2 regions of the Lysinibacillus telephonicus genome follow, and region 2 is predicted to be linked to the other one. Evidence: predicted binding sites of a transcription regulator. Region 2 holds the regulator's gene; the other holds the start of a gene.
The links. Region 2 encodes LexA, which represses DNA repair genes until DNA is damaged. Its sites were predicted from a motif close to CGAACATATGTTCG; they were not measured.

Region 1: addB (helicase-exonuclease AddAB subunit AddB) is a predicted target of LexA. The motif match lies at 5,552-5,565, and genes of this name have one in related genera.

The regions. Positions count from the first base shown of each region.
Region 1 covers NZ_CP155468.1:1,126,077-1,142,091, forward strand. The annotation lists gene MKY04_RS05285 (hypothetical protein) at 301-507, opposite strand; gene MKY04_RS05290 (hypothetical protein) at 867-1,286, shown strand; gene MKY04_RS05295 (DUF4362 domain-containing protein) at 1,595-2,299, opposite strand; gene MKY04_RS05300 (AzlD domain-containing protein) at 2,582-2,905, opposite strand; gene MKY04_RS05305 (AzlC family ABC transporter permease) at 2,902-3,624, opposite strand; gene MKY04_RS05310 (helix-turn-helix domain-containing protein) at 3,981-4,532, shown strand; gene MKY04_RS05315 (TVP38/TMEM64 family protein) at 4,545-5,198, shown strand; gene addB (helicase-exonuclease AddAB subunit AddB) at 5,608-9,132, shown strand; gene addA (helicase-exonuclease AddAB subunit AddA) at 9,110-12,832, shown strand; gene MKY04_RS05330 (DUF418 domain-containing protein) at 12,958-14,130, shown strand; gene MKY04_RS05335 (fumarylacetoacetate hydrolase family protein) at 14,481-15,383, shown strand; gene MKY04_RS05340 (YisL family protein) at 15,645-16,010, shown strand.
Region 2 covers NZ_CP155468.1:1,579,366-1,595,380, forward strand. The annotation lists gene mutL (DNA mismatch repair endonuclease MutL) at 1-172, shown strand, start outside; gene MKY04_RS07460 (glycerol-3-phosphate dehydrogenase/oxidase) at 209-1,846, shown strand; gene MKY04_RS07465 (alpha/beta fold hydrolase) at 1,859-2,773, shown strand; gene miaA (tRNA (adenosine(37)-N6)-dimethylallyltransferase MiaA) at 2,770-3,702, shown strand; gene hfq (RNA chaperone Hfq) at 3,754-3,990, shown strand; gene MKY04_RS07480 (rhodanese-like domain-containing protein) at 4,079-4,381, shown strand; gene MKY04_RS07485 (trimeric intracellular cation channel family protein) at 4,447-5,100, opposite strand; gene MKY04_RS07490 (aminotransferase class I/II-fold pyridoxal phosphate-dependent enzyme) at 5,470-6,717, shown strand; gene MKY04_RS07495 (Bax inhibitor-1 family protein) at 6,885-7,511, shown strand; gene MKY04_RS07500 (MerR family transcriptional regulator) at 7,752-8,156, shown strand; gene glnA (type I glutamate--ammonia ligase) at 8,227-9,561, shown strand; gene MKY04_RS07510 (DNA-binding protein) at 9,740-10,033, shown strand; gene MKY04_RS07515 (GNAT family N-acetyltransferase) at 10,105-10,617, shown strand; gene MKY04_RS07520 (prepilin peptidase) at 10,998-11,753, shown strand; gene MKY04_RS07525 (DUF6434 domain-containing protein) at 11,874-12,461, shown strand; gene MKY04_RS07530 (gamma-glutamyl-gamma-aminobutyrate hydrolase family protein) at 12,705-13,415, shown strand; gene lexA (transcriptional repressor LexA) at 13,519-14,139, opposite strand; gene yneA (cell division suppressor protein YneA) at 14,309-14,653, shown strand; gene MKY04_RS07545 (YneB family resolvase-like protein) at 14,643-15,302, shown strand; gene MKY04_RS07550 (Zn-dependent alcohol dehydrogenase) at 15,428-16,015, opposite strand, start outside.

The sequences.
Region 1 (16,015 bases), 450 kb from region 2:
TTATTTGTACTAAAAGCGAAGCGACAAGTATAAAGAACTTGAAATTAAAGGATTTTAAATAAGAAAGCTGTCCTAGAAGTTTGGAAATAAATACTTTTGGGACAGTTTTTCTATTACTTATAATTGCTTGCTGAGTATGACGTGACAATAAAGTTATTTAATTTTTGATGTAAGATACTTCACTATACTAAAAAATATAACAATAAAGTCGTTTGAAGATTTAAGCTTTATTTTACAATCGCATCCAATTGTTGAGTTCCAGGAATAGTGATTACTTTTCCTTGTTTAGAAACAAGCGAACTATTTCGGAAATCCAAACATCCAGGTTAAGATAGTTACAATATATGTCCCAGATATAACAAACCATAGCACGTTCTTGCTAATGTCCGATTCATTTCCTTTAATGAGTTTCTTATTTATCTCAACAAGGTTAATAAAGAAAACTATCGCAAATATTGGATTTAGGAAAAAGCCTAATCCTGTAAATATCTCTAGAATATCCCCCACGCCTATCCCCCTGACCTTTTTGTAGTTTCTTTAAAAGTTCATTGTTCAAAGAATACACACTATGTTACGTTTAATATTCGTTTTTTATTTTAACATAAATATCCAATTGCTATTCCAGAAAAAGTCCTTTAATGAAAATACACTATCCTTATTCAAGGAAAGCGTTGATTGTAGAACAAGTACCCAGATGGAAATATGGACGTACAATAAAATAGATAATTTTGCTATCTATAATATTAGGGTGAAAATTTATCTCCTCGGGGTTCACAAATAATTGTAATTAAATCAATTATAGGAAACATCTTTTCCTCGTGGTTTTTAAGAAGTTGTGCTATATTCAAAGTGTCAGGAGTGAGTTGATGAAAAAGTTTTTAACAATTACCGCTAGTATCCTTGTTTTACTCGGAGCAGCTGGCTATGCTGTGTGGCATTTTGGGACAAATATCGCTTCCGAAAAAATAATCGAAAAAGTGGAATCTACTTTAGATGACGAAAATCTAGAAGAAGTAAAATCCTATATCGAGAACGATCCGAACGTTCAAGAAATTGTAAACGAGGCAGCAACTACAAATCCGGATACTCTTCCTTTCCAAACTAAGGAAGAAGCGACACGTGTGTTAATAAAAAAAGTGGGCGTTAATCGTTTACTTGAGATTCAGGAACAAGTGCAAAACGGTTCAATTAGTAAGGATGAAGTATTATCTGAAATTGAAGGTAAACTGTCTGAAGATGAAATTTCTGCTTTGAAATATGTTTTATATAAGGAATTGAATAAATAAAACAAAAACTAGCCATTTAAATTAAAAAAGCAGAGAGGTTGAGATTCACATAAGGATTTTCAACACAACTATTTTTTATTTTACTTATACCTAACTACACCACGCGACAGTCTCACAATGTGTCGAGTATACGTTGCAACACACATTGGTGCTGGTGGGTTTAATTATATGGCTCGATTCCTATTCAGTGGAATCGAGTTCTTTTTTTCTTATCATTCTTCTACTGTTGCTTATTAAACTAAAGCGCACGATTGTAAATTATTTAAGAACACAAAAACTGCAAAATAGTTTAAAGCACGATTGGTTGATTAATTTGGAACTGATAATAACTCAAAATCCCCATTAAAACTTCCCGTACATTCGCTAAGAATATACTTTTTTATCGCTTCTTCAGTTTGGACTGTTAATTTTTTACAACTGTATTCCTCAATAAAATTTCCATCTACACTATGAAAAACGTACACTTGTTCTCCATCAAACGTTAATGTCCTAACTCCAAGCTGTCCCTCTGTCCCATACTGAATAAAATTTAATATTGCTTCATTTTGATTTTCTACATTGTTAATAAATTTATCTAACCCCTCTAAATTTTGAATATCCATATGTCCATAAACTACTTCTTCAATCTTTTGCGGTTGGGCTTTATTAACAAACTCATAGACTTCTTTAACTGAACTACTTGATAAAGTATAAATTGTGTGTGTATCATTTGTGTTCATTATTGTTCCATTCTTTTCATTTATCCAGAGAAAAAATGAATCTTCACCAAGGCTAAATTGATATTGTGGATTAGTCATATTGACGATGCCTGGCTCTTTTTTTGAATCACTTAACGCCTTTTCAAAAACCTCTATTTCTTCTGCCTTTTTTAATTCTAAATGGTTTATTTTAGTTTTAAAGTTTGTTTCTACATTCTGTTCAGTTGTTGGTTCGCTTATTTGACTTTTTGGCTCCTGAGAACAGCCAACTAATACAAAATTAATTATTGATAGCATAATAATTATCTTTTTCAAAATATCTCCCCCTTGATTTAGACATTAGTATGAGAAAAAAGTTACAAATTTACTGACCTGCACCTTTACTTAATAAAAAAACGCGATCCTTCGCTTTTGAAGAATCGCGCCCGATAATTGAATACCAATCAGCTTCTATTAGCTGTTTTTGTTGAATAAACAACTTTAATATTTTTAAATGACTTTATTGTAAATTAAACAATATTGTTACTTAACACTGAGGGCATTGTAGGTTCTGGAATAATGACTTGAATATAAAATATTTACTGGGAAAGAAATAATTTAAAAGAAATATCGTAAAAGAGCCATCGTTAATACACCGACAACAACCGTTTTCGATAAACTCTTTGTTGCAATTGCAGTAATTAAAGTAGGAATTAATGCTCCGAGATTAAACCAATCAAATGTTACTATACTTTTTTCAGCATTAAATAATGATTCCAAGACAAGAGCACTTAATATACAAACAGGAATATATGACAGCCAGCGCAATACAACATCTGGCAATTGTACATTTCGCACCAAAATAAACGGAATCACCCGGGGCAGCCATGTAACGATTGCACAGCCGAGCATTAGTAAAATCATTGGTAGGGTTGTTGTCATTTTTCAGTCACCACCCCAATTGTTGCTACAATTACTGTTGCAATTAAAACAGCTAAGTGCCCTGGTAAGAAATATAGCAAACAATACATAATAATAGCCATTAATACAATAAGCTTTATATAATGCATCAGCTTACTTTTAGATAAATCAACAAGGTTAAGAACAAGCAATGCTCCAAACATTGAAATTAATGCAAAATCTAATCCTAGGCTTTCTGCATTTGGCAGCCACTTTCCAACTATTCCGCCTAATGTACATGAGGCAATCCATGTTATATATGCCGTTAAGTTAAGGCCATCCATCCAGTTCCCGCCAAGATGCTTTTCCTTTGTTAATTTAGTGACAGCTACCCCGAAGGTTTCGTCTGTTAATAATGTACCAAATCCGATATTTCGCAATGGTGAATAACGTGTGAAATGTGGTGCAACAGTTAACGACATAAGAAAGTGACGTAAATTTACAATAAAAGTTGTGATAATAATGACCGAAAATGGTGCCCCTGCAACATATAATCCACAAAAAATAAATTGGGCAGATCCAGCATATACAATCACAGATAATAGAAAAATTTCTAATATCGATAGATTAGAAGTAATTCCAATTACACCAAAAGCCAATCCGATACTTATGTATCCTAGTAGTGTTGGGATGCAATCTTTTATACCTTGTGAAAACGTATCAAGTGTAAGAGAATGATTAACATTTACCTGTGTGTTCAAGCGATTCGCTTCCTTTCGAAAAATATTAAATTTTGCAATAAAATAATGAAAAACTAGTAATATGTAACTTTAATAAACATGAGGAATAATGTAAATTTGATATATACAAAGATGAAATGTGAAACAAAATATAATCAAAATCGTTTAATAAACATATCGCTATACTATAAAGCTAAACAAATTCTTTTAAGTAATAGCTGATAAATAAGAAATATGAAATTTACTACGGTTGTCAAAATGTTTTTTAACTATGATTGAAAATTTAGACTATAATAAAATAATCAGTAATATTTCAAAAGTCTGTCTTTTATAGTATACACTTGTCATTTAAAATGAACAATTGGTTGGTGAGAAAAATGGAGCAAATGAGTAAAAATATAGGGTATCAATTAAAAAAAATACGTCAACTACGAAGTTTAAGTTTAGATGATGTTGCCAAAGCTACAAATGTAAGCAAAGCACAGTTGGCACAAATTGAAAAAGGTGATTCAAATCCGACAGTTTCGACCATTTGGAAAATTGCTTCCGGTATGCGAATCTCATTCTCTTCATTACTACAACCACCAAAAGAACAATTTCAAAAATACAATGATAAAACCTCGACTGTTGTTTCCGAAGAAGATGGAGGTTACCGAGTTTTTTCCATTATTCCATATGCACCAGAGCGTGGATGGGAATTTTACAAAATTGAAATGGATCCTGGTGTGATACATAGGAGTGAAGCACATCCAGAAGGAGTAGAGGAAACTTTAACTGTAATACAAGGACAAGCTGTTGTTCATGCTGGAGGTATGGAAGAGCTGCTGGAGGAAGGAGATACGCTTGTATTTTCCGGACATCAAGAGCATCATTACCATAACCCTACAGATAAGGTTTCAATTTTACATTTAATTATTCAATATCGATAGAGGGTGGGACATGTGAACGATTGGTTTACAGTAGAAAACATTGAAAATTTAGCAGCACATTATCGGACACTTGGACCGCTGATTGGTATTCTATTGCCTTTCATTGAAGCATTCTTGCCATTCTTGCCTTTAGTTGTCATAGTAGTTGCCAATGCCAGCTCATATGGCTTGTGGTTAGGCTTCCTATTATCATGGATTGGGACGGTTCTTGGATCATATGCAGTTTTTTTAATTGTAAGGAGATTTGGCAGACATCCTCGTTTAAAGGTTTTTATAGAGAAAGAAAAGGTTCAAAAGCTTATCAAATGGGTTGATATGCGGGGATTAAGCCCACTTTTTATTTTACTTTGTTTTCCATTTACCCCTTCAGTTTTAGTAAATATTGTCGCTGGGTTATCGAATATTAAGAAAAAATATTATTTGTTCGTGATAATGGCAGGAAAATTCGTAATGATTGCGAGTATGAGTGCTTTAGGCTATGACCTTAAAGCGTTGCTAACAGATCCGGTGAAATTAATATTTGCTGGGATTGGAATCTTCTTGCTTTGGATTATAGGAAAAGGCTTTGAAAAACATTTAAACAAAAAAGTTGAGCGAGATTTAAAACAAGGAGAAGATAAAAAAAAGAAAGTTAAAATGTCAGTGAAAAAAGAGCGGTTATTATAAATCGCTCTTTTTTCTTCATTAAAACAGATGTTTATTGTATTGGGAGCGGAAGACGGAATGATAAAGCCTCTCCAGAGAACCATGCGATTTCGTAGAGGAGTTAGGAAAGGAAGTAAACTAGAAAATCTACGTGACAATGGTTATCTGTCCAACATTGTGTTGGCCAAAGCACGAGTCCGAAATTGGGCACATAAAGTTTTACCGAAAACGACAGCGGCAGGTATAATTACGCCAAGGGGTAATTGATACGGAATTTTATCAATTATACTAAAAAAATATTATAATAGAAGTTGTAACTTTTTATAGATGCTTAAAATAAAAGATTAATAAAAGTATAAAAAATTTATAAGACTCGAACATACATTCTTGTATAAAATAGAAATAATACGTGGGAAAAGGGGGATGCTTCATGTCGTTGCGAGTAATCAGTGGACGAGCTGGGACAGGGAAAACAACACTTATCCATAATGAAATCGTGAAGGAATTAAAAGAACAGCCATTGGGCGCACCGATTTACTTAATTGTTCCAGATCAAATGTCGTATCAAGCAGAATATATGCTAACAAATAATTACGATATTCGAGGCATTATAAGAGCGCAAGTGATGACCTTTAAACGACTTGCCTGGTATATATTGCAAGAAACTGGTGGCATTGCGAAGGAACAAATTGATAAGATTGGCTACCGGATGTTGATTCGCCGTTTACTTGCTGAAAACAAGGATCAATTTACACTTTTCCGACAAGCAGCAGATAAACGGGGTTTTACAGAAGAAGTTGAACAGCTAATTAAAGAATTTAGCCAATATAATATCGACAGTACTGTATTAAACGAAGCCATTACCAAGCTGGAACAGACATCTGCACCAAATACATTAATTGCTAAGACGAAAGATTTACAAATCATTTTAGATAAATTAGAAGAAGTTCTCGGAGATAGTTATGTCGATAGTGATGGTTTTTATCCGATTTTAATTGAGCAACTGCAAAATTCACAGAAATTAAAAGAAGCTCATATTTATATCGATGGTTTTACTGCATTTACAGTTAGGGAGTTTGAAATTGTAAAGCAACTATTAGCCCTTGCAAAAAGAGTAACTGTCGTATTGCCTTTTGAAGATGTAAATGATAAAGATGATGATCAGGCTGTTTTTTATCGGTCAGCAGTTATGTACGACAAATTAATACAAGAGGCGCATAATTTTCAAATTGAAATAGAACCTCGCATTCATTTAGAGAACTGTTACCGATACCATAATTATGACTTGCAACATGTTGAAGAGCAGTTTCATGAATCTATCCCTAAAACTGCTCAAGCAGATGGATATGTCCAAATTATTGAAGGGGCAAATCGGCGAGCAGAAATTCATGCTATTGCCCGGGAAATATGTCGAATCGTACAAGAAGAGGGAGTTCGTTATCGAGATATAGGGATCATGTATCGTCAAGCAGATATTTATGATCCATTAATCGAAACAATTTTTGCCCAATACGATCTTCCGGTATTTACTAATGAGAAGAAGCCAATGCTGCATCATCCATTAATCGAGTTTAGCCGTTCAATTTTAGAAGTTATGACATCCAATTGGCAATACGAACCTGTATTCAGAAGTGTTAAAACAGATTTACTTTTCCCATTAAATAGTGATTTAAAAGAAATGCGTGAGAAGGCTGACCTGTTCGAAAACTTTGTCATTGCACAAGGTATTTACGGATATCGGTGGTTTGAAGATGCTCGCTGGTTTTATAAAAAGTACCGCGGGTTAGAGTTCTTTTCTAAACATCAAACAGATGAAGAACTCAAAATGCAGCAGCTAATAGATGAAATGAAGGAAATAATAAAAACCCCTCTTGAAAAATTGCAAGCGGCCTTATCCAAAGCTGAAACTGGACGAGATATCGCAATGGCACTGTACAACTGTATTGATGAACTACAAGTATATGATAAGTTGCAAGTTCTAAAAGATACAGAATTAGAAGAGCATGAATTACACGGTGCTAGTGAACATGATCAGGCATGGAATCGTTGGATTAATGTTTTAGATCAATTTGTTATTATGTTTGGAGATCAAAAACTAACAATTGAAGAAGCAGCTCAAATTTTAGATGAAGGGTATGATACGCTCAAGTTTTCAAAAATCCCTCCATCTGTTGATGAAATAACAGTTGCAACCGTTGAATTTTCACGCTTTGATAATAAAAAAGTTGTCTTTGTCATCGGAGTCAATGATGGAGTATATCCAATGCGAATGGATTACGAAGGATTAATTACAGATGTTGAAAGAGGCTGGTTCGCAGATATTGATACAGAACTTTCACCGACTTCAAAACATCGTTTATTGCAAGAAGCATTTTTGATTTATCGTGCATTTTCTTCGCCAAGTGATCGACTTTATGTTACTTATGCAAGTGCTGATGAGGAAAGTAAAGCGTTATTACCGTCCTTATATATAAATCGTCTGCATAAATTGTTTGAAGTCAATGGTATTAAGACATTGCCTCACAAGAGAGTTCTGATTGATCCAGCTGAAGAATTAAATCCTAAAAACGTATTGTCCTACCTTCAGCATCCAAGAACATCGCTCGCGTTTTTAATTATGCAGCTTCGCCAAGCAGAATATTCACAAAACCTAGCTCCGGAATGGCTTGCATTAAAAGTTTTTTATGAACAAGCGGATGATTGGAAACACGTTCTACAAACCGTAATGCGTCCATTGGAAAAGAAAAATGTCGCAGAGAAATTAACTCAAGATATTACTGAAGAATTATATGGGACAGAGCTTACATCCAGTGTTTCTCGAATTGAGAAGTTTTATCGCTGTCCATTTTCTCACTTCACAACATATGGTTTGCGATTAGAAGAACGAGCTGTATATAGGCTTGAAAATTTTGCTATGGGTGATTTGTTCCATGAGGCATTAAAATGGATAACGCTTGAAACAAAACGTCTAAACTTGCAGTGGAATCGATTGACTCGTACACAATGCAGCCAATTAGCACGGCAAGCTGTTGAGCAAATCGTTCCGGTATTTTCTCATCAAATACTATTAAGCAGTGCCCGTTATCGTTATATTCAACGAAAATTAATTCGAATTGTTGAACGTACGATGATAGCACTGTCACAACATGCTAAACTATCATTTTTTAAACCGATTGCAATAGAAGCAGCTTTCGGGCCGAATGAACAGCTACCACCTTTAGAAATTAATTTAAATAATGGACGTAAAATGCATTTGCGAGGTAGAATCGACCGAATTGATAGTGCTGAAATTGGCAATAAATCCTATTTACGAGTGGTAGATTATAAATCTTCTAGCCGTGATTTAGATTTAAATGAAGTGTATCACGGTCTTTCCCTACAGCTATTAACGTATTTAGATGTTGCATTAGAGAATGCCAGCAACTGGTTAGATCGTGATGCTGATGCTGCGGGTGTCTTGTATGTCCATGTTCATAATCCAATTTTAAAAATTGAACAGGAATTAGATGATATGACATTAGAATTGGAGCGCATGAAAAAATATCGCATGAGAGGGCTGCTCACTGAAAACTCTGAGTCTTTAATTGCAATGGATGAAGAATTAGAACTTGGTGGTAGTTCGAAAATTGTGCCCGTCTATTTAAAAAAGGATGGTACAGCATCACCATCGATGTCACGTATTGTTTCACCTGATGAAATGAAAGAAATAAAGCAATATGTAAGGTTAAAGCATCAGGCGGCAGGAAACGGTATATTAAATGGAGAAACTGCTATCCGTCCATATAGATTAAAAGGAAAGACAGCATGTGATTTTTGCAGCTTCAAATCAGTATGCCAGTTTGACCCGACAGACAATGAACAACATTACTATCAGCTTCAATCAGATAAACCGGTTAATATCGTGTCAAAAATAAGAGAGGAGTTGAAGGGCAATGGTGCTATCGATTCCAAATAAAGGACCTGATGTTACTTGGACAGATGAACAGTGGAAGGCCATATGGGCAACAGGGCAGGATACTCTTGTTTCTGCAGCAGCAGGCTCAGGAAAAACAGCAGTATTAATTAATCGTATGATAGAAAAAGTCATTTCGAAAGATAATCCAATTGATGTGGACGAGCTTCTCGTCGTAACTTTTACTAATGCCTCAGCTGCTGAAATGCGTCATAGAATGGCAGAAGCGCTGGAAAAAGAAATTGCGAAAGATCCACGCAACGCACATTTACGTCGACAATTAAGTCTAGTTAATAAAGCTCAAATTTCAACTTTGCACTCTTTTTGTTTAGCTATTGTTCGTCAATATGCCTACTTAATTGACATTGATCCAGGTTTTCGAATTGCAAATGAAGGGGAATCTGCATTACTTCGTGATGATGTGCTTGCAGAGGTGCTTGAAGAAGCATATGACAATGAGGATGAGTTAAAGGTTAATGCTGTTTACCGATTAGTAGATAGTTTTACCTCTGATCGAGATGACCAAGCAATCGAAACTTTAATTGATAAACTGTATGAAATTTCTCGAGTTCATCCTGAACCAACAAAATGGTTGCGTTCACTTCCAGCACAATATGATTTGCCTGATGATATAACGATTGATGATTTACCTTATATTGAATCTTTAAAAAGTGCGATTAAATTTAGTTTAGAAGAGGCTCGAGCACATATTGAAGAGGTTCGCCAGTATGCTTTAAAACCAGATGGACCCTTTGCATACGGAGAAACAGCAGAATTGGATTTTGCATTGATTGAAGAAGCAATACGCCGTATTCAGCATGGTACATGGCAAGAAGCATTTGATTTCTTTTCAACACTGAAATGGTCCACTCTAGCTAGAATGAAAAAGGATAGCTGCGATATAGAGCTGCAGGAAAAAGCTAAGAAAAAACGAGACCTAGCTAAAAAAGTCGTTGGACAAATAAAAGAAGCATTTTTCATGAGAAAGCCTGAACGGCTCTTGCAAGAAATACGATTGATGGCGCCAATTATTGAAACTTTAGTTGAATTAACCGAGCAGTTTGGCGAAAAGTTTAAAGCAGCTAAGCTCGAGCGGGGATTGGTAGATTTTTCAGATTTGGAACATTATGCACTTGAAATTTTAACTGTTAAAGAAGATGGAAAATTGCAGCCCTCCCCTGTTGCGAAAGATTTTAAAAATCGTTTTAAAGAAGTACTTGTAGATGAATATCAAGATACAAATATGCTTCAAGAAACGATACTTCAATTAGTAAAGAGTGGCACCGAAGTAGATGGTAATCTATTTATGGTTGGTGACGTGAAGCAATCCATTTATCGATTCCGTTTAGCTGAGCCTATGCTTTTCTTAAATAAATATAATTTGTTTGAAGAGGAACCAATTTCAAATGGATTAAAAATTGATTTAAATGCTAACTTCCGCAGTAGGGAGGAAGTTCTGCACGGTACGAATTTTATATTTGAACAAATTATGGGAGAGACGGTCGGAGAAATTGCCTATGACGAAAAAGCAGGTTTAAAACCAGGAGCTCCTTATAATAAAGTTGATATGCCCATCGAGCTAGCGATTTTATATGAGGAGCAAGAGGAAGACACTTCCGATTTAGATGATGAAGAGCAGATGGATGCAATCATTGAGGAAGAGATGAAAAAGTCCCAGCAGGAAGCACGTTTCATTATTAAGCGAATTCGAGAGCTTATGGATAATGGTGCAACGGTATATGACGCAAAGCAAAAAGACCCAGAGAAACGAATTCGCCCTATGCGGTATAGTGATATTGTTATTTTAATGCGTTCTATGACCTGGTCAAGTGATTTAGTTGAGGAATTTAAAGCTGCAGGGATTCCGTTGTATGCTGAGTCTTCAAAAGGTTATTTTGAAGCACTTGAAGTAATGGTAATGTTAAATGTTTTAAAGGTTGTTGATAATCCTTATCAAGATATTCCGCTAGCTTCTGTCTTGCGATCTCCATTTATCGGTTGTACTGAAAATGAATTGGCAGCTATTCGATTAGTAAATAAAAAGGTTCCATTTTATGAGGCAGTAAAACAGTTTGTTGAAGAAGAAAGAAGCGGCATTAATTTAATTACTGCTGAGAAATTACAAACGTTTTTACACCAACTAAATACATGGAGAAATTTAGCACGTCGAGGTTCGCTATCAGATTTAATTTGGAAAATTTATATCGATACAAACTATTATGAGATGGTAGGAGCAATGGCGAACGGCAAGCAGCGTCAGGCCAACTTGCGTACACTGCATGATCGCGCTCTAATGTACGAAAAAACTTCATTCAGAGGATTGTTCCGTTTTTTGCGGTTTATTGATCGCATGAAATCTCGCGGGGATGATTTAGGTGTAGCGAAGTCTATTGGTGAAAAGGATGATGTTGTTCGACTAGTAACGATTCATTCTTCTAAAGGTTTGGAATATCCAGTTGTTTTCGTTGCAGGATTAGGAAGAAGCTTTAACCAAATGGATTTTAGCAATTCTTACTTATTTGACCAACAATTTGGACTTGCCGTCAAAGCGATAGATCCAGATGACCGTATAATGTATACATCATTGCCTTTTTTAGCGATGAAAGAAAAAAAGATACTGGAAATGAAAGCAGAAGAAATGCGTATTTTATATGTAGCAATGACGCGTGCAAAAGAGAGACTTATTTTAATTGGTTCTGTGAAAAATTGGGATAAAACACGTCAGGCATGGTGTGAAGCACAGCGTATTCCACATGAAGATATGCTGCCAGACTATATTCGGGCACGTGCTAAAAATTATTTAGATTGGATTGGACCTGCTGTTGCTAGACATAGTTGTTTTGAACCCTTTACTGATGAACCATACACGCCAATTGTACATCCATCAAAATGGGATGTAACTGCTATTTCAAATACGCTATTTATGAGTACATCACTTTCACAACAAGAAGGCGAAACGGAACAAACATTCCAACAAGAGGTTGATCTCAAGTTGGTAGATGAATTAAAAAAACGTTTTTTAACACCTTATCAATTTCAACATTCAATTACAAAAAAATCTAAAACTAGCGTTTCTGAAATAAAAAGAATTGAAACGATGCAGCGTGAAGAGGAGCCTGAAACATACACTGTTCAGAATAAAACTTCGAGTGCAACGAAGCGGCCAATGTTTTTACAGGAAAAAGCACTGTCTGCAACCGAAATTGGTACAGTTGTCCATACTGTGATGCAGCATGCTCCAAAGGAAGGGCTCCATTATGTCGATGAAGTACAGCAATATTTGCAGACGTTAATTGAAAAGAAATTGTTAACGGAAGAAGAAGCTAAAGTAGTAGAAGCTGAAAAAGTAATCCAATTTTTCTCAGCGCCAATCGGGCAACGATTTATTTATGCGAAACAAGTATTCAGGGAAGTACCATTTACATTAAGTAGAGTAGATGAACAAGGTGATTCCCAAATTGTACAAGGGATATTGGATTGCTTGTTTGAAGATGAACAAGGGAAATGGGTATTGTTAGATTATAAAACTGATAAAATATTGCCGTCATTCCAAGATGAGCCCGCATTAATAAATACAATGAATGAGCGTTATGGTATACAGCTTCGAATTTATAGTGAAGCAGTTGAATCGATTCTGCAAATCAAGGTCGATGAAAAAGTATTGTATTTATATAATGCGCAAAAAGAAATCCGCCTTGATTAAATAATATAAAGCAGTCTATTAATTTTAAAAATTGATAGACTGTTTTTTTCAAGGAGCATTATAAATATTGTAAAATAAGAGATAGATTTACTTGAACTAGACGGATAGATAAAGGAGAACGAATTGTGAATTTTCAACCAACAACATTAAATGAGAGGGTTGACTCTCTTGATATTTTGCGCGGGTTTAGTTTACTAGGCATTTTGCTAGTAAATATGTTTGGATTTTATTTACCGATGCCTCATGTTTTAGACTTAAATAGTTGGTTTACAAGTGCAGAAGATATTATATGGCATCAAACACTGGATATTTATGTACAAGGAAGCTTTTATCCTTTATTTTCAATGCTATTTGGCTATGGATTAGCTATGCAGTATATGAAGGCAGAACGTACGGGGACTAGCTTTTATAAGTTTGCGCCCAAAAGGCTTATTGTTTTATTATGTCTCGGCCTAATTCATGCATTTTTAATTTGGTGGGGCGATATTTTAACGATGTATGCCTTTTGCGGATTTTTCCTGTTATTATTTATCCGTTTTAGCGGCGGATGGTTGCTGACATTTGGAATCATTATTAATAGTTTAATGCATATTTTTATTCTGTTAATATATGCTCTTGCAGGCATGATGAGTGCAGAGTATGAAACACCGGCAGTCGATATTGCGCTAATTAATAGTGCGATTACAGCATATGGTGTTGGTGGCTGGGGCGATGCATTTGTTCAAAGATTAAAAGATTTATCGGTACAAATGAGCATAGGCATGTGGATTTCATCTTTAGTAACTATATTGCCTTATATGCTAATTGGTGCAGCAGCAGCAAAATGGCGTTTAATCGAACGTGCAAAAGAATTGAAAATCTTTTGGATAAGTTTCGCAATCATTTTTGTAGCAGCAGGCTTATTTATAAAAAGCGCACCATTTATGTTTACACGTACTTATATACTAGATTATTTAAAGGTTTATGTTGGTGGTCCAATTTTATCAATTGGCTATATTGCACTAATTGTAAGCATTTGTTTATTGCCAACAGCCGCTAAACTACTTACACCAATTGCAACAGCTGGAAGAATGTCATTAACTTTATACATTATGCAATCAATTATTTGTACGATACTATTTTATAATTTTGGCTTTGGACTGTATGGCAAAGTTGATGTTCAAATGAGTACGCTTATTGCAATTGGAATTTTTGTAGTACAAGTAATCCTTGCAGAACTATGGTTTACTAAGTTTAAACAAGGTCCGCTTGAATTAGCAGTAAAAAGAATAGTTTATCCCCCAATTAAAAGGCAGTAATTTTCAGTAGAAAGTAAACCGACAGATGTATTGAAGTAGTAAATATAAAAGTGAAATCAACAACTCGTAAATGTCCGAAGTATGGACTAAAAGCGCCACGTTTTGCGCCAATCGCTTTTGTGGCAACCTCTGTATTACACAATTTATGTTTGACAATAACTATCAGTCAGTGGGGAAAAAAACCCCCACTGATAAAGTTTTATTTTAAAAAAAAAATGTTGTCGGAAAAATAAGCATTTTCAAATAATATGATGTATGATGGTATAAATGATACGTTTTCTTCGTGGGGAGAGGGATCGCCTTCCTAACACGAATCCGTATGAACGAAGTAAAAAGGAGCGCCATTATTTATGAAGATTTTATCGTTTAAATCAAATGGAGAAGTAAAATTCGGACCGAAAGTAAAAAAAGAAGAAGCGGTATGGGATGTTTTAGCTATTCAAAAAGAGCTAAAAGTTCTTCCTTCTTTTCCAAGCGAAATTATTAATGGAATCGCACTAGGTTTTGACTTTGTAGAACAGATTCGTAAATTAGTAGAAGCAGCTATAAAATCTGACCAAGTAGAACAATTTAAAAGTTCTTTTACTGAAATAGAATGGCTTTCACCAATTCCGAGAACACCAAAAAATATTTTATGTATCGGCAAAAACTATGATGAACATGCAAAAGAAATGGGTTCAAAAGCAGCGCCTAAAGATTTATTAGTATTTACAAAATCACCTACTTCAATTGCTGCTGATGAACAAGTGCTGCCGATTCACGGAAACAAAACAAATTCGCTAGATTACGAGGGTGAATTAGCAGTTGTAATTGGGAAGCATGGCAAAGATATCCCTAAAAATTTAGCATTTGATTATGTGTTTGGTTATACCATTGCAAATGATATTACAGCTCGTGATTTACAGGATCGACATAAGCAGTACTTCTTAGGAAAAAGTTTAGATGGTACTTGTCCATTAGGGCCTTATATTGTAACAAAGGATGAAATTGCAGATCCTCAAAAGTTAACTGTTGTTACAAAAGTAAACGGTGAAGTTCGTCAAAATGGTTCGACTAAGGATATGATGTTTACTGTAGAAGAATTAATTTCAATCTTATCTCAGTATGTAACTTTGGAGCCAGGGGACGTTATATTAACTGGTACACCAGCCGGAGTAGGAAAAGGAATGACGCCACCAACGTTTTTAAAAGCTGGTGATGAAGTAAAAGTTTCTATTGAGGGAATTGGAACTCTATCTAATAGATTTGAATAATTGATTTATAAACATTGGAGGTGCATAATAGCCTCCAATGTTTTTTATTTGGGATGTTTAACTTGGGTGTTGATGTTCTACAAAATTCTATTGTTGGTGCATTTGCTGATACTAGGATAAGGATAGAGGGGCTTATCTTTTCACATTCTCTGAAAATAGTGAACATTGCGTGTCGATATTGTAAAAGAGATTATTATATTTGAATCCACTTCTTACACATGGTAGGATAATGCTGACAAAGAAAATTAAGGTGGGGACTAAATGGACTTTTTAACAAGCTCAACGCATTTACACATTACTACTTGGGTAATTGCATTAGTACTATTTTTTGTGGCAGCTTTAGCATCAAAATCTAAAGGGATCCACATGGCATTACGATTATTCTATATTTTGATTATTATTACTGGCGGTGCTTTATTCATTGAAGGAATGGATTATAACATGGGTATGGACTATGGTATTAAATTCATTCTAGGTATTTTAGTAATTGGTATGATGGAAATGGTTTTAGTCCGAAAAGCTAAAAACAAACCTACAGCGGTATTCTGGGTACTATTCGCAATTTTCCTATTTGCAGTTTTATTCTATGGCTTCAAATTACCAATGGGAGAAAATTTCTTAGCGTAATTAGG
Region 2 (16,015 bases):
GAGCTGTAAAAAATCAATTAAAGCAAATTACTTTCTAACAAAGGAACAAATGATCGCATTACTAGAAGATTTGCGAAAAGCTGACAATCCATTTACTTGTCCGCACGGAAGACCTGTTATGATTCACTTTTCAACATATGAAGTTGAGAAAATGTTTAAACGTGTCATGTAACATCCAATAATTCGATAGCAGAAGGAGATATACTCGATGTTTTCATTTAAAGATCGTTCCAAACTATTAAATATCTGCAATAGTTATTCATTTGATGTTCTTGTTATTGGTGGAGGGATTACGGGAGCTGGCATCGCTCTTGATGCTGCTTCTCGTGGTCTTTCAGTTGCGCTTGTTGACATGCAAGATTTTGCTGCTGGTACTTCAAGCCGTTCCACTAAATTAGTTCACGGAGGGCTTCGTTATTTAAAGCAATTTGAAGTTGGATTAGTTGCAGAAGTTGGCAGGGAGCGTCAAATTGTCTATGAAAATGCAGTTCATGTAACAAAACCTGAATGGATGCTCCTTCCTTTGTATAAAGAGGGAACTTTAGGAAAACTAACAACGAAAGCTGCTTTAACAGTTTACGATCGGCTTGCTCAAGTACAAAAAAATGAACGGAGAAAAATGCTTTCTGCAAAAGAAACTCTTCAAAAGGTTCCTTTATTGAAAGAAGAAGGGCTGCTTGGTGCAGGGTACTACGTGGAATATAAAACAGACGATGCAAGATTAACGATAGAAGTATTAAAGAAAGCAGTGGAATACAAGGCTGTTTGTTTGAACTATGCGAGAGTTACTGGCTTTGAATATAAGGGTGCAAAAATAGTAGCAGCAAATGTTCGTGATGAAATCTCGGGTGAACAAATTACTATACATGCACACCAAATTGTTAATGCTGCGGGTCCTTGGGTTGATGAAGTGCGAAAAATGGATAAAATTCATCATAACAAACATATTCGACTTACTAAAGGAATTCATATTGTCATTGATCAATCAAAATTCCCGCTTCAGCAAGCTGTTTATTTTGATACAAAAGATGGCCGTATGGTTTTTGCAATACCTCGTGATGGAAAAACGTATGTTGGAACAACGGACACTTTTTATAATGATGATCCGATTCAGCCTGTTGCAACAAAAGAAGACATAAACTATTTATTAGATGCAATTCAGTATATTTTCCCTAAGGTTCATATTACATCCAGTGATATCGAATCAACTTGGGCAGGTGTACGGCCACTAATTTCTGAAGAGGGTAAGGATCCATCTGAAATTTCTCGCAAGGATGAAATTTGGACTGCTCCTAGCGGATTAATAACAATTGCAGGAGGGAAATTAACCGGCTATCGCCAAATGGCACAAACGATTGTTGATAAAATTGTGAAGAAACATCGGTTTAAACATGCTTCAGAATGTATTACGAAAGAATTGGCATTGTCAGGTGCAAGGGGTTTGAATTCGCTCAATTTTAAAGATTATATTGTAAATAAAGCAAAAGAAGGCGAAATGCTAGGGATTCCGAATCATGAAGCGAAGCAGCTAGTTGAAAGATACGGGACAAATGTCGATGAAGTATTTCAATTTGCTAGATCAGTTATCGATAATAGCGTAAGTCTGCCAATAGCGTTATACGCACAGCTATTATATTCAATTTATCATGAGATGACGATCACCCCTAGTGATTTCTTTATTCGCCGAACTGGCTATCTTTATTTTAATATAGGTTTAGTTGAACGATATAAAATAACAGTAATCGATTTAATGAGCAATATTATCGGCTATTCTGAAAGTGAAAAGGTCTTTTATCAAATGCAGTTAGATCAATTTATTGATGAAGCAAAAAATCAAACAATGTAAGGTGTGAGTGCTTTGGCAAAACTTTCTAGGTTTTTGCAAATGAGTGATGGACATCAGATTTTTGTTCGACTATATGAACCGAAAGAAACAGCTATTGGGCATTTCTATATTTTACATGGAATGGCCGAGCATGGTGGTCGTTATGACGCGTTTGCCGATGCACTTTGTGAGCTTGGGTATTTCGTTACGATACATGATCACCGTGGTCATGGAAAAACTGCAGAAATGAATGGAAGACAAGGATACTTTACAGACAACAATGGCTTTCATCGTGTTGTTCAAGATGTTTATGAATTAATTCAATATTTTCAGATGGAACATGAAGTGCGTGAAACGATATTATTCGGTCATAGTATGGGTTCCTTTTTAGCACGGAGATTTATACAACTTTATAGTCAAGAAATTGATAAATGCATTTTGTGTGGAACTGGTGCAACAACAGTTCTTCATAGCTTGGGAAATATACTGGCCAAAACTCTTTCACTTGTTCAGGGGAAGACAGTGAAAAGTTATCTAATGAATGAGTTGAGCTTCGGAAGCTTTAACAAACAATTTGCAAATGTAAAGACGGCATTTGATTGGCTATGTACTAATGAAGATGAAGTACACACTTATATTAACGACCCATTTTGTGGGTTTGTACCGACAAATCAATTTTTTGTAGATTTAACAGAAGGATTATTATTGATTAATCGAAGGAATGAAATTGCAAACATTCGAAAAGATTTGGCTGTACTATTAATAAGTGGAAGTGAAGATCCGGTAGGAAATAAAGGTGTTGGTGTTTATAAAGTTGCAAACCAATTGAAAAGAGCTGGATTAAACAATGTTGTCGTGTACCTTTTTGAAGGAATGCGCCACGAAATATTAAGAGAAAAAAATAAAGAGCATGTGTTTCATGTCGTATCGCGGTGGTTGAGTAAATGATAGAAAAGAAACGTATTGAGGTTGTAGCTATTGTTGGGCCAACAGCCTCAGGAAAAACAGCATTAAGCATTCGAATGGCAAAGGAATTTAATGGTGAAATTATTAATGGGGATTCGATGCAAATCTATAAAGGCCTCGATATTGGAACTGCAAAAATAACGGAAGAAGAAATGGAAGGTATTCCACATCATCTACTTAGCTTTAAAGATCCAACAGAAAGCTTTTCAGTTGCTGAATATCAGGTATTGGTAAGAAAGAAAATTAGTGAAATTCAAAGTAGAGGGAAGCTGCCCATCATCGTTGGGGGAACAGGGCTATATGTACAGGCCGCATTATATGACTTCCAGTTTACAAAAGAGGAAGTAGAACTAGAAGCTCGGAAAAAATATTATGATGAGTTGGCTACTATTGGACCAGAGGCAATGCATAAAAAATTAGCAATGCTTGACCCGGAAATTGCAAATTCAATTCACCCGAATAATACTCGTCGTGTTATTCGAGCACTTGAAATGATTGAATTACATGGTGTGTCAAAAGCAGCTGAGGAGTATAACCGAGGAAATATTCCACTGTATCACCATTTGATTATCGGTTTGGACATGGATCGAGAAAAGTTATACGAACGCATTAATTTACGAGTAGATTTAATGATGGAAAATGGCCTGCTTGATGAAGTGAAAAGTTTGTGGGATAAAAAAATTCGCAATGTGCAGTCTGTTCAAGCAATTGGATATAAGGAGCTATACGCATATTTTGATGGTTTAATCACTCTTGAAGAAGCTATTGAACAATTAAAACAGAATTCAAGAAGATATGCGAAGCGACAATTGACCTACTTTCGAAACAAAATGGATGTTAAGTGGGTTGGAAACGATTGGGATGAAATTAAAAAGTTTTCTAAAATTTTTAATATTAAAGAAGGGAATTAATTTCCACTTGCCGAATACGTACTAATAGAATAAATAGACGAGGTGTACGGCATGAAATCAATCAATTTACAGGATACATTTCTTAACAATCTTCGTAAAAACAATACATTTGTCACTGTGTTTTTACTAAACGGTTTTCAACTAAAAGGGTTAGTAAAGTCGTATGATAATTTTACTGTATTGTTGGAGTCAGAAGGGAAACAACACTTAATTTATAAACACGCAATTTCAACTTTTGTACCATCAAAAACAGTGCAACTCGGTTCAGACGGCGAAGACAATAATTAATATTTAAATCGGCGAAGTTAATATACTAGCCGATTTTTTACTTATTTACTATAATGGCATAGTAAATGGAAAATTTGGAGGTCTGTTCATGAAAACAATGACAACGGATGAGTTAATTAACCTATTGGACGCGAATGAAGATTTAAATATTATTGATGTACGTGAAGATTTTGAAGTTGAAGAAGGCATGATTCCTGGAGCAGTTCATATCCCGTTAGGTTCAATTCCCGAACGTGCAGCTGAACTAGATAAATCAAAGGAATATATTATGGTTTGCAAAGCTGGCGCTCGCAGTGCAAGCGCTTGCGAATATCTTGAATCACAAGGCTTTGAAGTCATCAATCTTGAAGGTGGTATGATGGCTTATGATGGTGAACTGGAGTTTAAATAATACTATTTAAAGTCTAAAAAATGTGTATTATGGTCAAAAAAGCACAACAGATGAATTTATCCAATTCATCTATGTGCTTTTTTATCTGTAGAAATAACTACTGCCGGTTTTTCTAAATCCTTTTTTAATGTTCGCACTGGCAATTTCCAATGCTTCATATATGATAAAACACGCAATGAAGTGATAACTATAAACAGCATATATAGAAAGAAGTCTCCAGTAAATAATTCTAACCCGATAATAACCCCTGCTCCAGCTGCCCAAACCGCATAAATTTCATCACGTAATACAATAGGTTTTCTTCTAGCTAGTAAATCACGAACAATTCCTCCGCCTGAACCTGTTAAAACTGCTGCTACGATAACCGCACTAAGAGGAAGCTCAAGCGATACAGCATACATTGCACCTTGAATTGCAAAAGCCGATAAACCAATGGCGTCGGTAAAATTCCCCCAACGATTCCAATGCTTTATTAAATGATGTGGAACGAGGAAAAAGATTGTAATTGCGGCAATAGCGATTTGGAACATCATTTCCTGACTCCATAATGTCGAAACTGGCAAGCCAATTAAAAGATTTCGAATAGCTCCACCACCAAATGCGGTTACAATGCCGAGTAAATACACTCCAAATAAATCATACTCTTCTTCCATTGCAACAATTGCACCTGAGATTGCAAAGGCGATTGTTCCAATAATACTAAATACATCCCATGCCATAAAACATCCCCCTTACTTCATGCAATTTTGAGAATAGCAGTTTGTAAGATATTCGTAAAGAGTTATTTTATGGTTTATCTTTAATCAAGACAAGTACTGAAGTTACCTTGCCTTTTTAGGAGGGACATGAATATAGATTATAGTTTTATTCAATAGGGCTATCCCCCTGTGCCTTTATAAGTATCATTGACTGAGATAAATGAAATTCAAAATTAAAATAGGCTTAAATGCATCAGAAATCCAATACAAAACGCCAATGTGCAATTGATTTGAAATAGCAGAAAAATGCTTGGAAAATCTAAAATAGTTGAAAAGATAAAAAGAATTGGTAAGATGATAGAGGAATTCATTAAGATCGGAGCTATTATCATGACATTTATTTCAACTTTGAAACCAGAAACAATAGAACTTGCAAGTAAAGTGGAAGAAAAAATCCGTCCATTTCATGAAAAAGTAGATAAAATGGCATTTTTCAATCAACAAAAAGTTTTAGCAGCCTTTCGTAAACACCAAGTAAGTGATTATCATTTACATCCTTCTAGTGGATACGGTTATGATGATGAGGGTCGAGATAATTTGGAAAGGGTTTATGCTGAGGTTTTTGGAGCAGAAGCAGCAATTGTACGAAGTCAAATTATTTCGGGAACACATGCTATAACATTAAGCTTATTTGGTGTGTTAAGACCAGGTGACGAATTGGTTTATATTACTGGAAAACCGTATGATACGCTTCAATCAATCGTTGATGGGGGAGATAAGGATACAGGGTCATTAAAAGATTTTGGGATAAGTTATCAACATGTAGACTTAATTGATGATCATGAAATTGATTGGAACGGTGTAGTTGCGTCCATTAACGAACGTACAAAAATGGTTGCGATTCAACGTTCAAAAGGTTATGCAAGTCGACCATCATTCACGATTTCAGAAATTCAAGAAATGTGTAAAAAAATCCGTGACATTAAGCGAGATGTCGTTATTTTTGTAGACAATTGCTATGGTGAATTTGTTGAGGCATTGGAACCAACAGAGGTTGGAGCAGATCTAATGGCTGGATCACTAATTAAAAATCCAGGTGGGGGATTAGCTAAAATCGGTGGTTATATTGCAGGGCGTGCAGATTTAATAGAAAAATGCGCTTATAGAATGACCTCACCTGGCATTGGAGCAGAAGCAGGTGCTTCATTAAATACTCTAGCGGATTTCTACCAAGGTTTTTTCTTAGCACCGCATGTTGTTGCACAAAGTTTAAAGGGTGCAATTTTTACATCTGCTATGCTTGAAGAAGTGGGGATGTCAACATACCCCCATTATACAGATAATCGTACGGATTTAATACAGTCCGTGTCATTCCAAACTGCTCAGCAAATGGTGGAATTTTGCCAAGAAATTCAAGCGGCATCACCAATTAATGCCCATTTTGCTCCAGTACCAGCTTACATGCCAGGGTACGAAGATGACGTCATTATGGCTGCTGGAACTTTTGTACAAGGTTCAAGTATTGAACTTACAGCTGACGGTCCAATTCGTCCACCATTTACAGCTTATATTCAAGGTGGATTAACTTACGAGCACGTAAAGTTTGCTATCTGCAGCGCGGTACAAAAACTAAAATAATTTTTAAAGCGGTTCTGAAAGGAATCGCTTATTTATATTTATTAGAAAAAATGAAGTTGATCCTGAAAGTTCGAAAAATACTGTCCTTTCTTCCTTGTTAAAATGATTAATAACATAAGGAAAATAAAAATATAGTAAATAAAAACGACAACAGATTGGAGTAATTTATGACTTATATGAGTCGAAATCGGAACTTCAACTTCATATTAAAACATTTTGTTTTTATGTGGGTACTAACTATCTTAGGTGTACTGCTCGCAACAATGCTGCCATACTCCATTGTTATACCATTAGCAATTCTAAGTATTGTGTTGTTAGTGAGTACATATCTGATGCAAAAAATTCAACTTCCCAACATTATTCTTTATTTAATTCCTTTTTTCCTAGGAATGCTTGAATTTTTAATTATGATTGTTTTTATTGAATGGCTCGGGACAGCATTAGTCATATCCGTTTATATTGGAACCATTATTATTTTTCTATTATTAGCGTTTCTTGGATTAAAATTAACATTTGAAGTTCCAGATATGGCAAATTATCTATTAACGATATTATCTGTATTTGTTGTGTTCGCTTTTATTTATATTTTTATTCCAATAAGCAGTTCATTTTTCTTAATTCTGTGTGGCCTTTTTGTTTTAATGTTTGCTCTCTATACGGTTTATGAGTTAAATATAATGAGGAACAATTTTGTGAAGGACAGTGAAGTAATAGTAATTGCTCTAGGACTTTATTTAAATTTTATAAATATGTTTTTAAATATTCGAGAGTTTACTAATCATATAAGAAAATAATGTTTATCCTAAAACTGCCTCCCATTTATTTAAGGTGAGGCAGTTTTAGTTATTGATTGAATGTTAGTTAACAAGAAATGTTATTATTGATTTTTATGCTTTGTGTATGTTATATGCTTAATATTGATTGTATTTTGTAAATAGTGCAACTATTTCTTATATTTTTATGTTAGTTTTTCTTACGTGACATTGACAATATATATGGTCGAGAGTATGATGGTTGAAAGGGAGGTGAATTAAATGAGTAGTGAAAATAGCAGATCTAGTGAAATAAGAAGATCAATGCCGCTTTTACCGATAAGTACTGTTATGCAATTAACAGAACTTTCAGCGCGTCAAATTCGCTATTATGAAGAACATGATTTAATTCAGCCACACCGTACAGAAGGCAATCGAAGAATGTTTTCTCTAAATGATGTAGACACTCTTCTTGATATTAAAGATATGCTTGAACAAGGCGTAAACATGGCAGGAATTAAAAAAGTATTTGACATGAAGAACAATCCTGCAGTTCAAGCTGCAAAAGCAAAAGAAGAAATTTCCGATTCAGAATTACGGCGAATTTTACGTGAAGAAATGCGTATTTCAGGGCGCCATCAAAAACCATCTTTAAGACAAGGAGATTTATCGCGATTTTATCAATAATTCGCGTAAATTATAAATTTATTTACTAAACATATTTGCTAGTAAGGGAAGAGTAGGAGTGTGGAATTCTGTGGGTAAATACACAAAAGAAGACATTAAACGTCTTGTAGAAGAAAAAGAAGTAAAATACATTCGTTTACAATTTACAGACATTTTAGGAACAATCAAAAACGTAGAAATTCCAGTAAGTCAATTAGATAAAGCATTAGACAATAAAATGATGTTTGACGGTTCTTCTATTGAAGGTTTTGTTCGTATTGAAGAATCTGATATGTACTTATATCCTGATCTTGATACTTTTATGGTATTCCCATGGACTACTGAAAATGGTAAAGTAGCTCGTTTTATTTGTGATATTTATACTGCAGACGGCGAACCATTCGCAGGCGACCCTCGTAACAACTTAAAACGAGTTTTAAAAGGAATGGAGGAGCTGGGCTTTACACACTTTAACTTAGGGCCAGAGCCAGAATTCTTCCTATTCAAATTAGATGCAAAAGGCGAACCTACTTTAGAAGTAAACGATCATGGTGGTTATTTCGACTTAGCACCAACAGACCTTGGAGAAAACTGCCGTCGTGATATCGTATTAGAGCTTGAAGAAATGGGCTTTGAAATTGAAGCTTCTCACCACGAAGTAGCGCCAGGTCAACACGAAATCGACTTTAAATATGCAAATGTTGTAGAAGCATGTGACAACATCCAAACGTTTAAGCTTGTTGTTAAAACGATTGCTCGTAAACATGGCTTACACGCAACATTCATGCCAAAACCATTATTTGGTGAAGCAGGTTCAGGAATGCACTGTAACGTATCTTTATTCAAAGGTAAAGAAAATGCATTCTATGATCAAAAAGCTGAAATCGGCTTATCAGAAACAGCAATGCAATTCATGGCAGGTGTACTAGCTCACGTTCAAGGATTTACAGCGGTAACAAACCCAACTGTAAACTCATATAAACGTTTAGTTCCTGGATATGAAGCACCTTGTTATGTAGCTTGGTCAGCTCAAAACCGTTCACCTTTAATTCGTGTACCAGCTTCTCGCGGTGTTTCTACACGTATTGAAGTGCGTTCAGTTGACCCATCAGCAAACCCTTATTTAGCATTAGCAGCTATTTTAGAATCTGGTTTAGAAGGCATTCGTCAAAAAATGACGCCTCCTCCAGCAATCAACCGCAATATTTACATTATGAGTGAGGAAGAACGCAAAGCAAACGGTATCGATAACTTGCCAGCTTCACTTGACGATGCACTTGTTGCGCTTGATAACGATGAAGTAATTAAACGTGCATTAGGTGAACATATCTATGCAAACTTCAAAGAAGCAAAAGAAATTGAATTCGAAATGTTCCGTACAACAGTACACCCATGGGAACGCGAACAATACTTAAAAATGTATTAATCGAAATTAATTTTTACAAATAATTTTAATAATCTAATATTAATTTTTAAGATGTCCCAGGGATTTACTTTATAAAACTTTGGGGCATTTTACATTAAGAAGAATAATAAAAATAAGGTAATAAAATGAAACTTTTAGTTTGAATAATAAGTAAATAAATATAGGGTGGTGAGCAAAGATGGAATTAATTTGGATTGGCATTGGAATCGCCGTAGCGGGATACTTTATTGGAGAAGGGTTAAAAAACTTTAAAAACCCTAATTATAAAAGTTTTATTGAAGATTTAGATGAAGATGACGGCCATGAACTTATTAAAGAAAATGAGGTACACTATTTTATCGGTATATCGAAAGAAGATGCGAAAAAATTAATACAAGAGTATCCTGATATACCGCATGTTAAATTGAATGATAATGTATATTATCCTAAAGAAAAATTACGCAATTGGTTAATGCATCTAGGCGAGAAATAAGATTTTATAACATAAAAGATTGCAAGCTTATATTCAAAAGTAAAGGAAGATATTTTATAGGGATCATTTTAATGAATATAAAAACAGAGAGGCTACTAATACGCGAATTTGAATTCGAAGATTGGCAAGCTGTATATGAGTATACATCAGACATTAATGTTATGAGGTATATACCAGAAGGGGTTTTTACTAAAGAAGATGCAAAAGACTTTGTAAATAAAAATAAAGGTGAAAAGGCAGAAAAATATCCTGTAGTACTATTAGGTGAAAATACTCTTATAGGTCACATTATTTTTCATAAGTATTTTGGAGACCATACTTATGAAATTGGATGGGTGTTTAATCCACAATATCAAAATAGAGGGTATGCTTCTGAAGCAGCACAAGCTATTTTAGAATATGCCTTTAATAACATGAATCTACATAGAATTATAGCTACATGTCAACCTGAAAATATTCCATCATACCGAGTCATGGAGAAGATTGGCATGAGAAGAGAAGGATACTTTAAAAAATGTATCCCAAAAGATAATGAATGGTGGGATGAATATTTTTACGCAATTTTGAAGGAAGAGTGGAAATAAACGATAAAGTTTCAGTATTCATTAAAAATTCAGGAATAGTGCAAAAAGGATAGACTGTTTTGATAGCAGTCTATTTTTGTTTGCCATATATCTGAAAAAACACCCCGCTTAACTAGCAACTTTTTTCGTATATAACGAGAAAAGTCGCTCTTTATAACAAAAAGTTCCTTGCTGTATGTATACTAACGCAAACTTTTTGTTTTTATCTATTTAACGTACTAATGAAGGGTTTAATAGCTTTGTATATTTAAATAAGAAAATATTGTATGCTATGCTTGTGTGTGAAAAATAAAGTTTGAATTTAAATAAAAATTTTTTGATTCCGCACAACATAGTCGAATCCAATCATTACTACCAGGTAAAAGTAAGGGGAGGTTAAATTGGAAATTATTATTGCAATATTTGTATTGATATTGGGTCTTGTATTTGGTTCCTTTTTTAATGTCGTTGGACTAAGGGTACCGATTAAGGAATCAATTCTCACCCCATCATCACATTGTAGAAACTGTCAACGCCGTTTAACAATTGTCGACTTAGTACCCGTACTTTCATACATAATTTTAAAGGGAAAATGTAGAAACTGTAGTACAAAAATTTCGCCGGTTTATTTATTAACAGAACTCGCAACCGGCTCATTATTTGCCTTTGCGTTTTGGAAAATAGGAATAGACAGCGAACTTGTTACAGCATTTTTTTTCATCTCGCTTTTAATAATCATTGTTGTTTCGGATTTTGCATATATGTTAATTCCAGATAAAATTTTACTATTCTTTCTCCCTTTTTTAGTGGCTGGGAGAATTTTATCACCACTTGATCCTTGGTGGGATAGTTTGCTTGGTGCGTTTATTAGCTTTGGCATACTTTTGTTAATTGCCATCCTCTCAAAAGGCGGCATAGGTGGAGGGGACATTAAGCTCTTTTTCTTAATAGGTCTAGTACTAGGAACTTTAAACTCTCTGCTTACACTCTTTATTGCCTCTGTGATTGGTATGATTTTCGGTGTCACTACGTTAAAAGCCCGGGGGAAAGGAACAAAAACTCCTGTACCATTTGGACCAGCTATAGCGCTGGCTGCAGTTATTGTTTATTTTTACGGAGATTCTATATTGGAATGGTATAGTAAAGTAGTTATTTAAAAGCTTAACGAAAATCGTTAAGTTTTTTTATGAATTTTACAATGCTGGATGTTACTGGATAAAATAAATTGAATTTAGGGAACTAATGTTCTAATATTAAAATATATGGAGGTGATTTGGTTGAGACCGAATTTAACAAAAAATATTAGTATTCAAAGTTTTAGAGATTTTTATTGGTTAAAAGAAGAATTACAATTATTTTGCCGACAACATGGAATAAGTGCTTCTGGCTCTAAAATGGAAATTTCCGAGAGGATTGAAGCGTTTCTTCAGACAGGAGAGATAAAAAAACCTATTAAAAAATTTACCTCTAACAAGAAGATAGAGCCGCAAACAAATTTAAGCCTTGATACAGTTATTACGGAGAATCACCGATGCAGCCAAGATGTAAGAGCGTTTTTCAAAACTGTTATTCCAAATTTTCATTTTTCTACATATATCCAAAATTACTTTAAAAATAATATTGGAAAAACATATCGTGACGTAGTTGATGCTTGGTATATAGATTTAGAGAGAAAAAAGGATCCCTCTTATAAAAAGGAAATTGCCTCTCAATTTGAGTACAATCAATTCATTCGTGACTTTTTCGCTGACCCGAAAAATCAAGGGAAAAATCGGCAAGAAGCAATTGAAGCATGGAAAAAAATAAAGAAACTTCCCGGAAGCAATAAATACATCCCTAAAAATTTTCCGTTAGATTCATTTTAAATTGTCAAATATAAATTCATTTAGATTTCAGATTTGGCTCGATCATTCCTTTTATTAAACGTTTAAGAGGTGCAAACTACAAAATACTTGGCGGAAATCATTCAATTCATTACATACATTTTTTATTGAACAGTAAGACAGGAAAGCATAAAGATGACGAATAAAGTTATTTTTGAAGGAAATGAAAGCTCCCCAAAAGAATATTCTATAACAGGTAAATTATAGATTTTTGGAGGTGCTTAAATGAAACCTATTGTCGGACTTACGATGACTAAAAGTGACAAGAAGTATAGCTTGAATGCACCATATGTTCAATCAATACTAGATGCTGGAGGTGTCCCTTTATGTATTCCGTTTGGTGTAGAAAAAGATGTAGATCAACTTATAAGTACACTTGATGGTTTGCTATTAACTGGTGGGGTAGATATTCATCCTCATTTTTTTAATGAAGAGCCTCATCTTAATCTCGGTGAAGTAAGTTTACGGAGAGATCAAGTTGAAATAGCCCTTGCCAAAGCTGCATTGAAAAATAAGCTTCCAATATTTGCGATATGCAGGGGAATACAGCTTTTAAACATTGTATTAGGTGGGGGGCTTTATCAAGATATTAATACACAATTCGAAAAAGAGCCGCTTCTTCATAATCAAAAAGCGGAACGTCATGAAGCATCTCATTTTGTAACGATAAATTCTGAAAGTCTGTTATATAAAATAATTGGAAACGATAAGATTGCTGTAAATTCTCTTCATCATCAAGCCATAAAAGATGTTCCGCATGTTTTGTTAATAACAGCTAAGGCAAGTGATGGAATAGTAGAAGCTGTGGAGTTAAAAGATTATCCGTTTTGTATTGCTGTACAGTGGCATCCAGAAGAGATGGCAGTTGCTGGCGATAAACATTCAAAGGCATTGTTTGCTGAGTTTATACAGGCTTGCACCAAGTATAAAATTTAACTCATGTGAGGGTTCATATATTTAAAGTTAAGAAGACATAAATATTGTTCATTCAAAAAAAGGTTGTCCCAAAAGTCAGATTAGACTTGCGAGACAGCCTTTTTTAGTGGAATTGACGATATAATCCTACTACTTTTCCTAAAATAGTTACTTGGTTTACTAAAATCGGATCCATGCTGGAGTTTTCTGGTTGTAGGCGAAAATGCGTTTTTTCTTTAAAGAATCGTTTTACTGTAGCTTCATCATCTTCAGTCATGGCAACTACAATATCTCCATTATTCGCAGTAGATGTTTGTTTTACCACCACGTAATCTCCATCAAGAATGCCAGCTTCTATCATCGATTCACCCATAACTTCAAGCATAAAAAGTTTATCTTCACCGACGCCATATGTATCAGGCAGAGGGAAATATTCTTCAATGTTTTCAATTGCAGTAATTGGCAGTCCGGCTGTAACCTTCCCTACAAGTGGAACATGTACAACAGATTGCTTTTGAACAGTTTCCCCTTCATTATCTAAAATTTCAATTGCACGTGGTTTTGTAGGGTCGCGGCGAATTAAACCTTTGCTTTCTAATCGTGCTAAATGACCGTGAACGGTTGAACTAGAAGCAAGACCAACAGCTTCTCCAATCTCACGAACAGATGGCGGGTAACCTTTCGTTCGAACCTCTTCTTTTATGAATGCTAAAATATCTTCTTGCCTTTTTGATATTTTTTTCAACCTTCTCACCTCTTTAAGTGAATATGTATCTCTATTAATTACATATAGTATATCAGTATGCGAACAGAAATGCAAACATAGGTTCGTTCAAAGTGTTGACAAAAACAAATGTTCGTATTAAAGTAAGAACATACATTCCGAACAAACATTCGAAAAAGGAGTAATAGACATGAATTGGTTACAAAAAAACAGTTATATTGTGGTTTTATTTACGGTTTTTATGATGATGGCAGGCTTCCTATTCATAACAGATAATGGTGATACAACATACGAACAATATGAAATCCAACATGGCGATACCCTTTGGACATTAGCGGAACAGTTTCGTGGTAAAATGACAATTGAAGAGTGGATTAAATCCGTAAAGGCTGAAAACGGCTTAAATAATGAAATAATCGTAGCTGGGCACCAAATAGCAATTCCAGTCAACGAAAATAGTAATTTTATTGCAAAAAAAATAGAGGATGAAGAGGTTCATCCTATTGAGGTAGCGGTTAAAAATAATGACAAGTAACAAGACAGCAGTTATTTATACACGAGTAAGTACAGAAAAAAATACTCAAGAGACTTCACTAGTTAGACAAGAAGAAGAATTATTACATTATGCAGAAAAAATGAATTATCAAGTGTTGAAAACGTTTCAAGATCAACAGAGCGGCTATGAAGTTGAACGAGAAGGTTTGCTTGAAATGATGGATTTTATTAAAGAAAATCATGTAAAAGCGTTATTTGTGCAGGATGAAACACGTTTAGGACGTGGTAATGCACGAATGGCTATTTTACATCTTCTTCAAAAAAGTGGGACAACTATATTTTCTTTAAACTCCGCAGGTCCAATTACATTAAATGAGATGGATACAATGCTTCTTGAAATTTTAGCAATTGTTGAAGAATATCAAAGGAAGATTCATAATGCGAAAATTAAAAGAGGTATGCGTCGCGCGGTTGAGAATGGATATAGGCCTGAACTAAACATAAAAAATCGGCACAACCACGATGGCCGTGAACGAATTGATGTACCGATTGAAGAAATTGTGAAGCTCCGTCAAAAGGGACTTACCTTTCAAGAGATTGCTTCAACTTTAAGAGGTTTAGGATTCGAAGTTAGTAAAGCAACAGTACATCGCAGATATACTGAATATATTGAGGATGGAGAAAATTAAATATTATTCTTCTGTTTTTAATTTTATTTATTGATGCAGGAGTATTCGCATAGAGTCAAACTAAAATAGCAAATAATAAAATTGATGGCATTTTATTATTTGCTATCTATTATTTTAGAATATACTCAATCAAATGTTACTACAGTACGACCTACATTGCTGCAGCTGTGGTTATGGAAACTATCTATTGCAATGTTAATATCATCTAGTTTAATAGTTTTTAAAATCAGCTCATCAAGCTTCAATTTTCCATCTAAATATAGTTGTGCAATTACAGGGAAGTCTTTCAATGGCTGAATATCGCCATAAAAGCTACCTTTAATTGTTTTGCCTACACGATGAAAACCACCTGCTGGTAGATTTAATGTTTGATTTGGATTGAAGGCACCAACAATTACTATTGTGCCTCCTTTACGCGTACTATGCCATGCGGTTTCAGTAGCACGCGTGTTTCCAGTACAATCTATTGAATAATGGACACCCAAACCATTTGTTAAACCTTTAATTTGTTCAAAGGAGTCAGGTATAGATGTATTAACAGTATGTGTTGCACCAAATTGCTTAGCTAATTCTAAGTTGCTCTCTTTAATATCACAAGCAATGATTTTACTTGCACCAGCAATTTTAGCACCTTGGATTGCATTGATACCAACACCACCTATACCAAAAACTGCAACAGTTGAACCGGGCGTTACACCAGCAGCTTTTACAGC